4 regions of the Paenibacillus sp. BR2-3 genome follow, and region 1 is predicted to be linked to each of the others. Evidence: a T-box and tRNA genes for the amino acid it is inferred to sense, from the RefSeq annotation. Region 1 holds a T-box; the other regions hold tRNA genes.
The links. The T-box of region 1 lies ahead of leuS (leucine--tRNA ligase). A T-box ahead of a tRNA ligase gene usually reads a tRNA of that ligase, here a tRNA-Leu.
Positions count from the first base shown of each region.

Region 2: it encodes a tRNA-Leu, which carries the amino acid that the T-box ahead of leuS (leucine--tRNA ligase) is inferred to sense. The anticodon was not compared.
Region 3: it encodes a tRNA-Leu, which carries the amino acid that the T-box ahead of leuS (leucine--tRNA ligase) is inferred to sense. The anticodon was not compared.
Region 4: it encodes a tRNA-Leu, which carries the amino acid that the T-box ahead of leuS (leucine--tRNA ligase) is inferred to sense. The anticodon was not compared.

Region 1 covers NZ_CP126311.1:1,776,524-1,779,970, forward strand. The annotation lists gene PaeBR_RS08415 (AI-2E family transporter) at 70-1,137, shown strand; T-box leader at 1,220-1,488, shown strand; gene leuS (leucine--tRNA ligase) at 1,575-3,447, shown strand, end outside.
Region 2 covers NZ_CP126311.1:3,692,825-3,696,271, reverse strand. The annotation lists gene PaeBR_RS17815 (DEAD/DEAH box helicase) at 1-81, shown strand, start outside; gene PaeBR_RS17810 (hypothetical protein) at 351-728, shown strand; gene PaeBR_RS17805 (hypothetical protein) at 707-1,045, shown strand; tRNA gene PaeBR_RS17800 (tRNA-Leu) at 1,724-1,810, shown strand; gene PaeBR_RS17795 (hypothetical protein) at 2,714-2,863, shown strand; gene PaeBR_RS17790 (hypothetical protein) at 3,090-3,323, shown strand; gene PaeBR_RS17785 (hypothetical protein) at 3,323-3,447, shown strand, end outside.
Region 3 covers NZ_CP126311.1:1,990,992-1,994,438, forward strand. The annotation lists gene PaeBR_RS09380 (M15 family metallopeptidase) at 1-667, shown strand, start outside; gene PaeBR_RS09385 (WGxxGxxG family protein) at 720-1,091, shown strand; tRNA gene PaeBR_RS09390 (tRNA-Leu) at 1,243-1,328, shown strand; gene PaeBR_RS09395 (DUF6809 family protein) at 1,561-1,830, opposite strand; gene PaeBR_RS09400 (helix-turn-helix domain-containing protein) at 2,074-2,304, shown strand; gene PaeBR_RS09405 (hypothetical protein) at 2,561-2,899, opposite strand; gene PaeBR_RS09410 (sensor histidine kinase) at 2,959-3,447, opposite strand, start outside.
Region 4 covers NZ_CP126311.1:3,608,564-3,612,010, forward strand. The annotation lists gene PaeBR_RS17335 (hypothetical protein) at 42-338, opposite strand; tRNA gene PaeBR_RS17340 (tRNA-Leu) at 1,320-1,403, opposite strand; gene PaeBR_RS17345 (hypothetical protein) at 1,582-2,028, shown strand; gene PaeBR_RS17350 (hypothetical protein) at 2,098-2,313, opposite strand; gene PaeBR_RS17355 (hypothetical protein) at 2,430-2,747, opposite strand; gene PaeBR_RS17360 (xanthine phosphoribosyltransferase) at 2,852-3,424, opposite strand.

The sequences.
Region 1 (3,447 bases):
TATTTTACTGCGGCCTTACATATACTTATTTACAAAGCCAGTCCAGTTTCAGCCGCAGGAGGTAACGGAATGGAGCAATGGTCCCAAAGTAAATGGTATCGCTGGATGATCGGAGTGCTCTTAATTCTGATAATCCTGTACTTTGTTTGGCTGCTGCGTCCGATGCTGCAGCAGGTTTTTTTATTCCTGAAAGCTATTCTGGCGCCATTCTTGGTTGCGATGATTATTTCTTATGTGCTTAATCCTGTTGTAAGTATGCTGGCCGCCCGCAAAATGCCGCGCAGTATCGCCGTACTTCTCATATACGCTGTTTTCCTGACTACGATCGCTGTGATTACCATCAATCTGTTTCCGATGTTTATTGAGCAGCTTGAGGAATTGAATGAACATTTGCCGGAGATGACGCTGCGGGCACAAGGCCTGATGCGCAATATGGACTCGCGATTGATCCCGCCCGGCGTTGAAATGGGCATGAATAACTGGTTTTTTCAGCTGGAAAACCGTCTTGCTACCGGCATATCTCATTTTCTTGACAATATCGGGTCTACGATCAACCTGTTGTTTAACGCGTTCATCATACCTTTTCTGGTATTTTACATTTTGAAGGATTTTGAGGTGTTTGAACGGACGGTTGTGTCCTGTCTGCCCCGCTCCCGGCGTAAATCCATTGTTACTATGTTAAAAGACATCGACGACGCGCTCGGTAATTACATTCGCGGACAGTTTTTGGTCTGTATTATTATCGGGGTCCTTGCTTATATTGGATATGCATTAATCGGTATGCCATATGCCTTGCTGTTTGCCAGTGTTGTAGCCATGTTCAATATTGTGCCCTACATGGGTCCTTTTCTGGGCGCGGCCCCGGCGATAGTGATGGCCTCGACGATCTCTCTTCGTCTGGTACTACTGGTCGCGGTTGTGAATACGCTGTGCCAAATGCTGGAGAGTAATGTTATATCTCCTCAGGTAGTGGGGCGTAAGCTTCATCTGCATCCCCTGCTTATTATTTTTGCGCTGCTCGTGGGTGGCGAGGTTGCCGGAATGATCGGGCTTATTCTGGCCGTGCCTTTTTTTGCGGCGGGAAAAGTGGTCCTTCAGCACTTTGTGGCCTATTATATGAAAAGAAAGCCCGTATAGTGTAGTGAGCGAATAACACATTGACTGGAGCAGCAGCTTTTGTATATAATGTTGTGGAATATTACGATTCGAATCGTGAACATATTTGTCGTTGATGAGGAGCATTAATTTCGGGCATCGTCAGTACAGAGAGCCGGCGCAAGGTGCGAGCCGGTTGGCGGAACGGAATGAACTCACCTCGGAGTCATGGCGCAAATTCCAGCAGAGCCGTTTCTGATTTAACGGATTTCTGCGAGAATGAACCGCCGTCGCCTCACCCCCGTTAAAGGGTGCAAAGTGAGTGGCAGAATAAAGCATATTCAGCCGCTAACTAGGGTGGTACCACGGGAATTCAAACCTCTCGTCCCTAGCGTTTACGCTAGGGATGGGAGGTTTTTTTATTAAGAAGCAGCATCGCGGTTTGAACTTAATAGCAACACTCCAAGGAGGAGCTTATGATGAGCGACAACAAAGCCAATAAAACGGCCGTTCCAGGCTACCGGGCACAGACCCTTGAGCCGAAATGGCAGCAGTACTGGGAAGAGAACAAAACCTTCAAAACGGGCGAAGATCCGGGAAAACCGAAATTTTATGCGCTGGATATGTTTCCATATCCTTCGGGCGCAGGGCTGCATGTAGGCCATCCGGAAGGTTACACGGCTACCGACATTGTCTCCCGCTACAAGCGGATGAGAGGGTATAATGTGCTGCATCCGATGGGATGGGACGCGTTCGGATTGCCGGCAGAGCAGCATGCGCTGGACACAGGCCAACACCCGCGTGAAATTACTTTTAAGAATATTGATAATTTCCGCCGTCAGATTAAATCGCTGGGCTTCTCTTACGATTGGGACCGCGAGATTAGCACAACAGACCCTGCTTATTATAAATGGACCCAGTGGATTTTTATTCAGCTCTACAATCGTGGTCTGGCTTATGTAGCGGAAGTGCCGGTCAACTGGTGTCCGGCGCTGGGCACCGTGCTTGCCAATGAAGAGGTTATTGACGGGAAAAGCGAGCGCGGGGGACATCCCGTGGTCCGCAAGCCGATGCGCCAGTGGATTCTGAGAATTACGGAGTATGCCGAGCGGCTGCTTGAGGATTTGGAGGAGCTGGATTGGTCCGAGAGCATCAAGGATATGCAGCGCAACTGGATCGGCAAGTCCAAGGGAGCGGAAGTAACCTTTACGATTGATGGGCACGAAGAGAGCCTGACCGTATTTACGACACGTCCGGATACATTATTCGGAGCGAGCTATTGCGTACTGGCGCCGGAGCATGAGCTGGTTGAAATGATTACAACGGAAAGTCAGCGTACAGCCGTAGTGGAGTATCGGGAGAAGGCTTCACATAAGAGTGATCTGGAGCGCACGGACCTTGCAAAAGACAAAACAGGCGTGTTCACAGGCGCTTATGCAATCAATCCGGTAAATGGAGCCCAAGTGCCGATCTGGATCGCGGATTATGTGCTGGCCGGATACGGAACGGGAGCTATTATGGCTGTTCCGGGTCACGACACACGCGACTGGGAATTTGCAAAGCAGTTCGGCCTGGAGATTCTGGAAGTCGTACAGGGCGGAAATATTGAGGAAGAGGCCTATGCAGGGGATGGCCCGCACGTAAATTCCGGGTTCCTTGATGGACTGGAGAATGCTGAAGCGATAGCGAAAATGATCTCCTGGCTGGAAGAGAAGGGAAGCGGTAAAGGCAAGATTACCTACCGTTTGCGTGATTGGTTGTTCAGCCGTCAGCGCTACTGGGGTGAACCGATCCCAATCCTGCACCTCGAAGACGGTTCTATGAAAACAGTGCCGGAGGATCAGCTTCCACTGCTGCTGCCTGACGTTGATCAGATCAAACCTTCAGGAACAGGGGAATCACCGCTGGCGAATGTAACGGAATGGGTGGAAACCATCGATCCGGAAACCGGTATGAAAGCCCGCCGCGAGACAAATACCATGCCGCAATGGGCAGGCAGCTGCTGGTACTACCTGCGATTCATTGATCCGCTCAATGACCGCGAGCTGTGTGCTCCTGACAAGCAAAAGGAATGGCTGCCGGTAGATCTGTACATCGGCGGAGCAGAGCATGCTGTGCTTCACCTGCTGTATGCCCGTTTCTGGCACAAGGTGCTGTACGATCTCGGAGTGGTCGATACCAAGGAGCCGTTCTATAAATTGATCAATCAAGGCATGATTCTCGGTACCAACAATGAGAAAATGAGTAAATCCCGCGGGAATGTCATCAATCCTGATGAAATCGTCGGTGAGTATGGTGCGGATACCCTGCGTGTTTATGAAATGTTCATGGGGCCTTTGGAAGCCACCAAGC
Region 2 (3,447 bases), 1.9 Mb from region 1:
AAAGGTTCGCTGGTGCTCGAAGCCATGAAGAACACGACGATTAAGGGTAAGCAACTGAAGGTTCATATTGCGAATAAATAGCCAGTCCTGTGGCGGCATAGCGTAGGGTAATGTAGGTCGTCTCATCGATTCAAACCAAAGGAGCTGTTCCAGAAGTGATCCTAAAAGGACTTTCGGAACAGCTCCTTATTAACAATAAATAGTATAGAATCTGCAATGCTTCTGGCAAGCTCTGCGCTTGCCGGTTTAATTTGCATGGGGGAGAACACATATGGAGGCTAGGCAACAGGAATTGAAAGATACAACATAGAGACAGGTCCCGCTCCAAAAATAACCGCTGGATCCTCGTAATGGAGATTATTTTTATCGCGGCGGCTTTGCGTGCTCCATTTGCGCCGAAGCTTGCCCGCCGTTTTGGGATGGCTAATGTATTGTTATTCTCCATGCTGCTGCTGGCTGTCGGTATTCTGGTGCGTTCGGCGTCCGGGGCGGGTCTGCTGTTCACCGGTACGGCTATGCTGGGAGTTTCGATTGCGGTTTGTAATGTGCTTCTTCCGGGTTTGATCAAAGGGAAGTTCCCTCATCAAATCGGATTAATGACGGGTGTTTATACCGTATCGATGAATTTATGCGCAGCAGTGGCCTCGGGGATCAGTATACCGCTGGCTGATCACTCTGGCTTCGGTTGGAGGGGGACACTGGCTATGTGGTTCATGCTCACCGCCTAGCAACCTTGTTCTGGATTCCGCAGATGAGTAATTTAGGTTCCGGGAACGGGGAGCAGGAGCGCTCCTTCCGCCAGAAACATGTGGCGCTCACCTTTGTGGGCGGGGCGTTTGAAAAACCAGGGCAGCTTGGTTATGGTCACTTTCGTTCTGTTTATTATCGGCATTGGAGGAGTGTGGCTGGGCAGCAGCTCGTGGATCGCGGTATGGGCGATCTTTATCGGTATTGCAGGCGGCTTTGCTTTTGGTCTGGTGATAGCGTCGTGCTGCTGCTCGTTGGACTTGGCGCCGGGAAAGACCGGTATATAGGTGATGAGTAGAGGAACTGCGGGTGAGAAAAGTACGGGAGAATAAAGAACGAGAGAATAAAGGACGAGAGAATAAAGAATATGCGCGTCGTGCTGCGGTCTAATTGTACTTTGTACAATTATTTCAAGCCAGGAACGATCCGTTTTTGCTTTAATTGTACTTGGTGCAACTAAGAAACCGTGTTCGGGCAAGTTAGGTGGAAACTTGGAGAAATAAGTGTACAGAATACAATTAAGCTGCAATTTTGGGCTAAATCAAGGATTATAGCTGCATGGTTTACAACTATTTATCGCAAGCGGGTTACCGGTTATAGTCAGCTACCACCCGGATTCTCCGGTAATCCGTCACCCAGTGTCCTCTGAAACAGCATAGATTGGGAGCGGCCCTTGTCAGCACTCTTGAAAAGCTTAAGACTCTCCCTAGTAATTCAGGCGGAACCGTCTCCTGCCGGATAGATGCGGATAAGACAGACCAAGCGGTATTACAGGCGGATATAAGCGCAAACCCAATTCCAGGGGCAAGCCAGATATGATTGAAGGCATATTTTTGGAAATCGGAGCTTATGTAAATTCCATAGAGTTTAGGTGGATAAACCGGGAAACTAATTAGAGCAAATATAAAGCTTGCATTATGTTCAGAAAGAGTATATATTCTTAAATACGGTGATTGAATCACCCCATACATAATTCGCGGTCATGGCGGAATTGGCAGACGCGCTGGCTTCAGGTGCCAGTAATGGAAACATTGTGGAGGTTCGAGTCCTCTTGACCGCACCATACTTTCAAACAAAACTCTTCTTAGGAAGGGTTTTTATTTTTGCGTTTTACTTGGACAGTTAGGCGGAGGCAGGAATAATTACCGGATGTCTGGATGTAGCCATGCTGCAATCCATTCATGGGCGGGAGGATATGCTGGCTGCTATCAGTGAATATGGTCAAATCATTGTAGATGTGTGCCACCATATTTCAGCCTTTAGCTTTTAACAGGTATTGAGCCAGGCCCGCTCCAAATACGTATTGGGATTTGACGGCCACCTTTGTGCGCAAGGACGGTCACCATCCTATCGTCAGTATGCAATGCGGTCCGGTTCGATACCGGGTGGATGCGAAATCCCAGGCTAAGAACAGGCCATTTCAGGACCTCGCATCCTCGAGTCTAAAGCTGTTGTAGCGCGGCAAAACAACGTGCCGGGGCTACACCGAGGAAACGCTAACATGATGGAAGGATTAAAAAGAAGTATCTATATAAGTTGAACTAAAGAATACCGGCTCAAAACCAAAATCAGCGGTTGACCGATCGTGAATCAAGCGACTAAGGGTTCGGAGCGGTCCTCCGACGCTGTTATAGGTGAAAACTATCGTATCTCCAGAATCCCGTAGGGCCCTCCGCTGTGTTGGCGCGTTATTAAATAACGGGAATTTCTCCTCTTAATGGAGACGTAACACTCCCACGAAATGAATTAACGGGATTTTCTCCCTCTAATGTGAGTGTTCGCCTCATTATGGCCGGATTTAGAAGTATAATTTCCCTTTAATTATCTTCAAAACGGTTTAATGCCTGAATTAAAGGGAGTTTTTCCTGCTAATGCTCATACGCCAAGGCAAGGCCAGTAAACCAAAGAGCAAAGCTTGAGATGGACCTGAAGGGTTACGCTGAACCGAGCAGAGAGGACGGAACGATTGCCGAAAAGCGGCAGCGGTCGCATGGGTCTCCGGATTTACACCGCTTCAGGTAAAAAGGCAGAAGTCACGAAGGGGAATATTGGAACTGGAGGAGCGATAGCGACCGCCCGAAAGCTTTCCGCAGGAAAGCTCGCTACGAAAGAATAAGGCTGTCTCAGGATTTCAACCGCAGACAGCGGTACACATCAAGAAATCTGGAGATGGGCAGCGGCCGGAAGTCCAACATTCACTGTAGTTAGCGAGTAAATCCATTTTAGAAAATTCATAAGTTCAACTTATATAAACTGAAATGGAGCCCAAGTTCTGGTGTCACCAACGAAAAGTTCGAAAAATGTGTTATAACAATCCTAAAAATGAGAGCGAGGGACTTCTCATGCTCCCACAAAAAATCGACTCCCATACAGCGAAGGAATTGCGGAAAATACTGCGTAAACTCAATATCACTCACCCCAGAGTGACCATTGATTTTAATCATGATACCGTAGAATTGGAAGAGGCCAACGAGTACAGCGTAGAGGATCTGCTTCAGTCAGCAGGGGCCTTGTCTTCGGAGCGGCTCAAGGAATTAAAGGATGAAATCGGACGATTGCGCGAGGATTGGGACTGATGGCGGAACAAGGATATTTGATGGATACGAACATTGCCATCGGAATGGTGGATGGAGACCCTTCTATTCTGAATTTTATAAAGCAGGCTGCGGATGACAGGCAAAGAATTTACTTTTCTGTTGT
Region 3 (3,447 bases), 210 kb from region 1:
CAAATCGGCGGCGCGCCTTGACGGACTCCATCCTGTCCTGCTGGCAGTTACCAACGAGTTGATACAGCGAAGCTACGCCAAAGGCGTGCCAATCCTTATTACTCAGGGTATGCGGACGATTGCTGAACAAAATGCATTGTACGCGCAGGGAAGAAGCAAGCCGGGACCGATTGTCACCAATGCCCGGGGAGGTACCAGCTATCACAATTACGGCCTGGCTGTCGATTTTGCGCTGCTGCTGCCGGATGGAAACGCGGTTTCCTGGGATATAAACAGGGACGGGGAGAAGGACAAGACAGCGGACTGGAGCGAAGTGGTGGAAGAGGCCAAGAAGCTGGGCTTCGAGTGGGGCGGCGACTGGACGTCTTTCAAAGACTACCCCCATTTACAGATGACATTCGGTCTGTCAATTGATGAGCTCCGGGCAGGCAAACATCCTTCTGCCCAGCAGATCAATGAAGTCTTAAGCCGCTTGAGCGGAGGCGACGACAAAGGGAATAAAGATCTTAAAGTTACGATAACATTGAACGGCCAAAAATTGACCGAAGGTGTTGTTGATGAAGGTATCACTTATGTACCTGTGAGGATTCTGGCGGAAGCGCTTGGAGCAACGGTAACCTATGATCCCGGAAGTAAGACGGTAGATATTGTTTTCTTGAATAAATGAGGATGCATATGGGGAAATTATCAGCGATAACAACAAAAGGAGGCATAACATCTTGAACAAGCTGATAACAAGCCTTGTATGCGGTACTGTTTTATCAATGAGTCTGGTTGGGGCCAGCTATGCGTCAACTGCATCCGGGACGACTGACCTGGACGGTACCACACCGGGAAGAAACGGTACCACCACCAATGGTGGCTTGGGAACTATGGGTACGGGTAACCGTATGACCAATCCGATTCGTAACATGGACAGAAATAATAATAACACGGTGTCCCCTTTGTCCAATAACAACCGTAACGGGAACTACCGGGCAACAGCTACCACAAATGCTGACAGGGATAATGATGTTGACTGGGGCTGGCTTGGTTTGCTCGGTCTTCTCGGTCTGGCCGGCATGAGAAGCAGAACCAAAGAGCACCGTTAATTCAGGCGTAAATGACCCGTAGCGGCTTCGGCTAAAGCGGGTTATTTGCTATGTCTTCCGATAAAAAATAATATTCTGGATTAAAAGAGGATTGCGTCTTTCCGGAATACGTGATATTATATTTCTTGTCGCGTTACAACGCGCACTTCATGCCGGGGTGGCGGAACAGGCAGACGCACAGGACTTAAAATCCTGCGGTACGTGAGTACCGTACGGGTTCGACCCCCGTCCTCGGCATACCAGAAGAAACCTTGAGAAATCAAGGTTTTTTATTTATGGTTTTTAAAAATGGGAATCCTGTGTGCTTCAAAAGGGTGCTGCAGACGCACAGGATTTCTGCGAAATATCCTCTTTTGTGCTATCTGTTTTCTAAAAACAGGTAGAGGCAAAGGAGGTTTTTTTATGGCGTTACACAAGAGATTCCTACAACGAAGTTTTGTCGGGAAAGGCACCCAGCTTGTGGGCAAGCTCATCTTTTCCAGTTAACGCCTCGACCATGATGCCTGCCCAAGGCGAAAACCATATGTAAAGGATGAGGCAACTCCATTCCATGCGTTTGAGCATATAAGTCCAGCAGTGTTTCAAGCTCATTAAACTCCTTTTCGGAATGCTGTTTCTTCCAAGCCTCTATTGTTTCAGATGTTTTTCGACTTAGCTCACGGTATTGCGGATCACTGGATATAACTTTTTCATCGGGACAAAGATTGCTAAGATATAGCTGTTCTAAAAGGCTCCTCATTTCTCTCCATCCTTTCTGCAGTTTTTTGTGATATTTATTATGCTTATCTAAGAGATTGCAAGTATCCAAATATAAATGAGAAAAGATTCCTGATGTCTATGTATATTGCCTTAAGGTGGTACTTGGGAGAGTAACATATTTTCTTAAATGAATCGTATCATAAAATAATGACGTTTTGTAGAGTATACTACGTGGATATGATGTTGAATGCAACTAGATAATGAATTTAAAAAGAGGTATATCTTGAAATCAGAAGAAGTATTCGGGCAGGTTTTAAGAACAATTCGCAGAAAACAAAAGATGAGTCAAGAAAATTTGGCATTCCAAAGTAATCTTGACCGAACGTACATATCTATGCTGGAACGTGGCATTCATCAACCTACATTAAATTCTTTGCTCTCTCTTGCCAGCGCTTTGAATATGAAGGCTTCAGAATTAGTGGGACTTGTTGAAATTGAGATTGGGAAAAATTAATTGAATAAACTATTTAAATCTAAGAAGAATGACTATGCATAACATTTAGGCATAATCATTCTTCTTATTACTGAACAATGAAATATACTCAATTTGCTGAATTCGAGTAGGGACAAAAAATTATTCGTGAAGAAAAAATTTGAATAGCATATTGATCATAAACATTGGAACAAACTATAAGAGTATTGGTAATTGATCTTAGTAGAGGAGTGTAAACTTGGAAAAAAGCTATACTGTAAGTAATATATCTCAATACTTAAATATTATCAGAGACAGATGGTGGTTTAACAGCGCCATCAGATGCTAGTCTCTTTAATAAGACTATTTCATCATCCTTTAACTTTGTACCATTAATTTCCTTGTGAGTTTCAATGATATGCAGAGGTACTCCCTGAAACCCTTCAATTAATTTAAGGAGTCTTTGGATACTCGTTGCACCAGATTTAGCAACCAAGTCAGCGTATATATCAGCGTTTTCAGAGAAAAAGACAGGACTTAGTACAACATCTTTGCCTCGAACTCGTTTTGTAATTAAATAATTCCCTTGACCGCCTTCATTCGGAATGATCTGTTCACTTAGCTTTGACAGTTCCATAAAGGATTTCGATATCGTCTGTCATCTAATTGTATATTTTAAGCAAGCTACGGAGAAGGTTACCCTAAAGGGAGCATAATGATCGTTTCAAATTGTTTTGCTCTTGTTTCTATTTTCAGATGTCCCCCGTATTTTTTAGCTACTCTTTGAATATTGGTTAAGCCGATCCCGTGAAAATCAGGATTTTTTTTATTTGTACGCTGTACATGATCTATAGAATCTCGCCGCGAATTGATGACATGAATAAAAAGAGTATTATTGGTGGAGAAAATGCGTAAATCGATTAATTTGTCTTCAATTTTAGGGATAAGTTGTGTTGCTTCGATAGCATTATCTAGAATATTTCCAATTAGGATACATAAATCATACCGATCAATTTTGATTTCCTCGGCAATTACATTGATCGTGTGCTTCATAGTGATACGATTGTCATTCGCTACATTAAGTGCATTACTGACCAGAGCATCAATTACTAAATTTCCAGTAGCCACACTTTGGTAAGAAGTATTAATTACATCAAGCATTTTATTGATATGCTGATTAGCTTC
Region 4 (3,447 bases), 1.8 Mb from region 1:
CCTGTGCAATAGGCATTACTTGAACTTTTGAGAAATTGTTCCTAACCTACTTGCAGCGACGGTACGTTGTAGGAAAGACCGCCATAGTTAGTGCAGGAAATCCCCTCTTCCAGCAGCCAGCGATGCAGCATATAGCCGGTAGGTCCAGCCTCATAGCAGACCTCTAATTGAAAGGCTTCACTCTGGTCTCGCAACTTGCTCATGAGCTTGTGTACAGCCTCTTTAGTATGAACAATGCTGCCCCAGTACCTGGCTTCCTGTCGTCCTTCGTCCGCAACCGCCACAGCAATTTTCGCTTTGGACACGTCTAAACCTACGTATTTAATGGGCATATTCATAGTAAACCGACTCCTTTTTGTTTGGTGGCTCTGATTTTGGATTCTGAGCGTTCACTCTCATGATCACCAATTTCAACCTACGTATAAACAAATTGCGATGTCGGTTTCGTTCATGATAACTATCGACTTGAAATCTATTTTTCCCTGTAAATCAGCTAATTCACCCCATCCGGCGTGGTTAGAGGGAATTACTCCCTCTAAATCAGCTAACTCACCCTATCCGGCGTGGTTAGAGGGAATTACTCCCTCTAAATCAGCTAACTCACCCTATCCGGCGTGGTTAGAGGGAATTACTCCCTGTAAATCAGCTAATTCACCCTATCCGGCGTGGTTAGAGGGAATTACTCCCTGTAAATCAGCAAATTCACCCTATCTGGCGTGGTTAGAGGGATTTACTCCCTCTAAATCAGCTAACTCACCCCATCCGGCGTGATTAGAGGGAATTGCTCCCTGTAAATCAGCAAATTCACCCCATCCGGCGTGATTAGAGGGAATTGCTCCCTGTAAATCAGCAAATTCACCCTATCCGGCGTGGTTAGAGGGATTTACTCCCTCTAAATCAGCTAACTCACCCCATCCAGCGTGATTAGAGGGATTTACTCCCTGTAAAATCCCTAAATACACCTTAAAGCAGGTTCCCCCGGAATATAGAGGGACAATAGTTAGCATGATAACAAGGGCTATGGCGTACGCCCAACGGCTCAAATCCGCGTATTCCCGCGAGCAACATTTGGTAAAGCACTGATTCTGGTGTGGGTCCCTTTTTGAAACTGGAAATATTGCAGCGCTGTTTTATGAAAAATCGTCCCTGTCCTCTGTAGCGGCACAAACGTCATCATACACATGGACATACGGACATACGGACATACGAACACGCTTTCATTAGCTATTCTTCCCTAAGCCTACTGCCTAACACTTAGAAGTTCGAGCTTAAAAAAAAGAAAAACCCTTCCTAAGAAGAGTTTCGTTGATAAAGTATAATGCGGTCGAGAGGACTCGAACCTCCACGATATTGCTACCACACGGACCTGAACCGTGCGCGTCTGCCAATTCCGCCACGACCGCATATTATATGACTCGCTTTAGCGGCCACAAGATAGATCTTACCATGCCGAAAAAAATTCGTCAATACTTTTCCGGATTATTAATTTTCCCTTTATTTTCTGTATATTTCTTGCTTTCATTACCCCTTTCAAGGTATAATAAGAACAAAGGTTCGCATCCTATAAATGAGGTGATTTATATGGCGACTACTAAGATAAATACTCCAGATATAGCACAAGATATAACCCAAGAAGAACTGTCCCTCGTCAGAAGCTATTTGCTGCTAACATTTATTCATAAAGTCTTTGAACGTGATTGCCGGGTAATTGGCAAGAGCGGTCTGTTCAAGACACCTCAGCTGTATATGGAACTGGTATCCAGCGGTGCCAAGAAGACGTCATTAATGCTGCAGGAGGTCAAGCGAGAGCTTGCCTTGCATGGCCTGAGAATTAATACGGTCCGCCAGGATGTGCACGGTGTTGAGGCCCTTTATACTTGCAGAGAATATGCAGGTGAGCTCAATATTTTGTGGCCAGGCTTTCGCCGGGAGATGATGCTGCGGATGCGCGCTTATCTCGGTCTTGCGACTGAATTCTCCATCCTCGCCCGCGAGGAACATGTGGAGCAGTTGGCTCTGACTATCTAGTCACATCAGCACCACTATAAGACAGAAATAGCTCCCTGCCCGTGGTTAATGGTCAGGGAGCTATTTTATTTAAGAAAGGACATCTGGTCTTGGTTCATTAAAAGGCTGAAAGAGGTAATTCCGGTCCAGCTTTACCACCCTCCGGTTTGGACGGCGGATCATTACCTGAGCTTCATCCCAGGCCAGGACAATACCCTTCACATCATTGCTTTCCAATCCGTCCCGCACCACGCGGATTTTCTCGCCCGAGATCCGGTAGTTATTCAATTGTTCATCGCTAATCATCCCTCATACCTCCTCCTTCTTATTTTGCTGCTAATCATAAAAAAGACCACAATGATTGATCATTGGGTCTCATGTAAGCAATGAAAGAGATCACTTGCCTCTCTTGTTCGGTTCACCTATATCAGCGCTTCATTCTTCTCGAACCAAAAATCGAGAACTTTAGCAGACATCACTCGTTGTTCAAGATACTCCACTTGCTTGGCTGTAAACTTCTCCCTCCAGGAGTAGGACAGCTCCTCACATAGCCCTTTGATAGTCAGCAATTCGGACCAGGCTACATAGCGTTTGTACCAAAAAAACTGAGGATGTTCAATCATATAGGGATAAAGATCATCAAACTCTGTATGCTTACAATCCAATGCACGCTCGAAGTGATCCTTGGCCTCGGTTAGTTTATCAATAAAAAATTGCTCTGTCACCGGTTCTTTCCCCATTGTGACGCCTCCTCTCCTATGTCTAACATTCATTATAAAGGAAAATTCATAGGGTGAAAAGCAGTTGTTTTAAAAATGGGCTTTATTCTCATTTTCGTCACCGTTTAATCACCGAATACAATAGTTCCTTCACTTAGAGACATAATACGGACCAGTGATTCGAGCCGGATACCCTGTTCTCTGATTGTACGTGCACCTGCCTGAAAGCTCTTTTCTACTACTACGCCTAACCCGACAAGTTCTGCCCCGGAACGCTGGATGATCTTGATCAGCCCGCGTGCTGCATCACCGTTGGCTATAATATCGTCGATGAACAATATTTTATCTTTGGGGTCGATAAACTGACGGGATAACATAAGGTCGGTAACAATTCCTTTTGTAAAGGAAGGAACCCGTTCGCACAAGGCATCGGGATCAGCGAGCAATGTTTTTTTGCGGCGTGCAAAGACTAGCGGGACATTCATAATGTAAGCTGTGGCAAATGCTACGGCAATGCCCGAGGATTCAACAGTAACAATACGGGTTATCCCGCTGTCCGCAAACCGCCCGGCAAACTCCCGTCCCATTTCCATAGTCAGCTGGGGATCAACCTGATGATTCAGAAGAGCATCCAGCTTCAGCACCTGATCTGAAACGACGACTCCCTCTTCCAAAATCCGCTGTTTTAACAATTCCATGATTTTGAACCTCCAATGCCCTT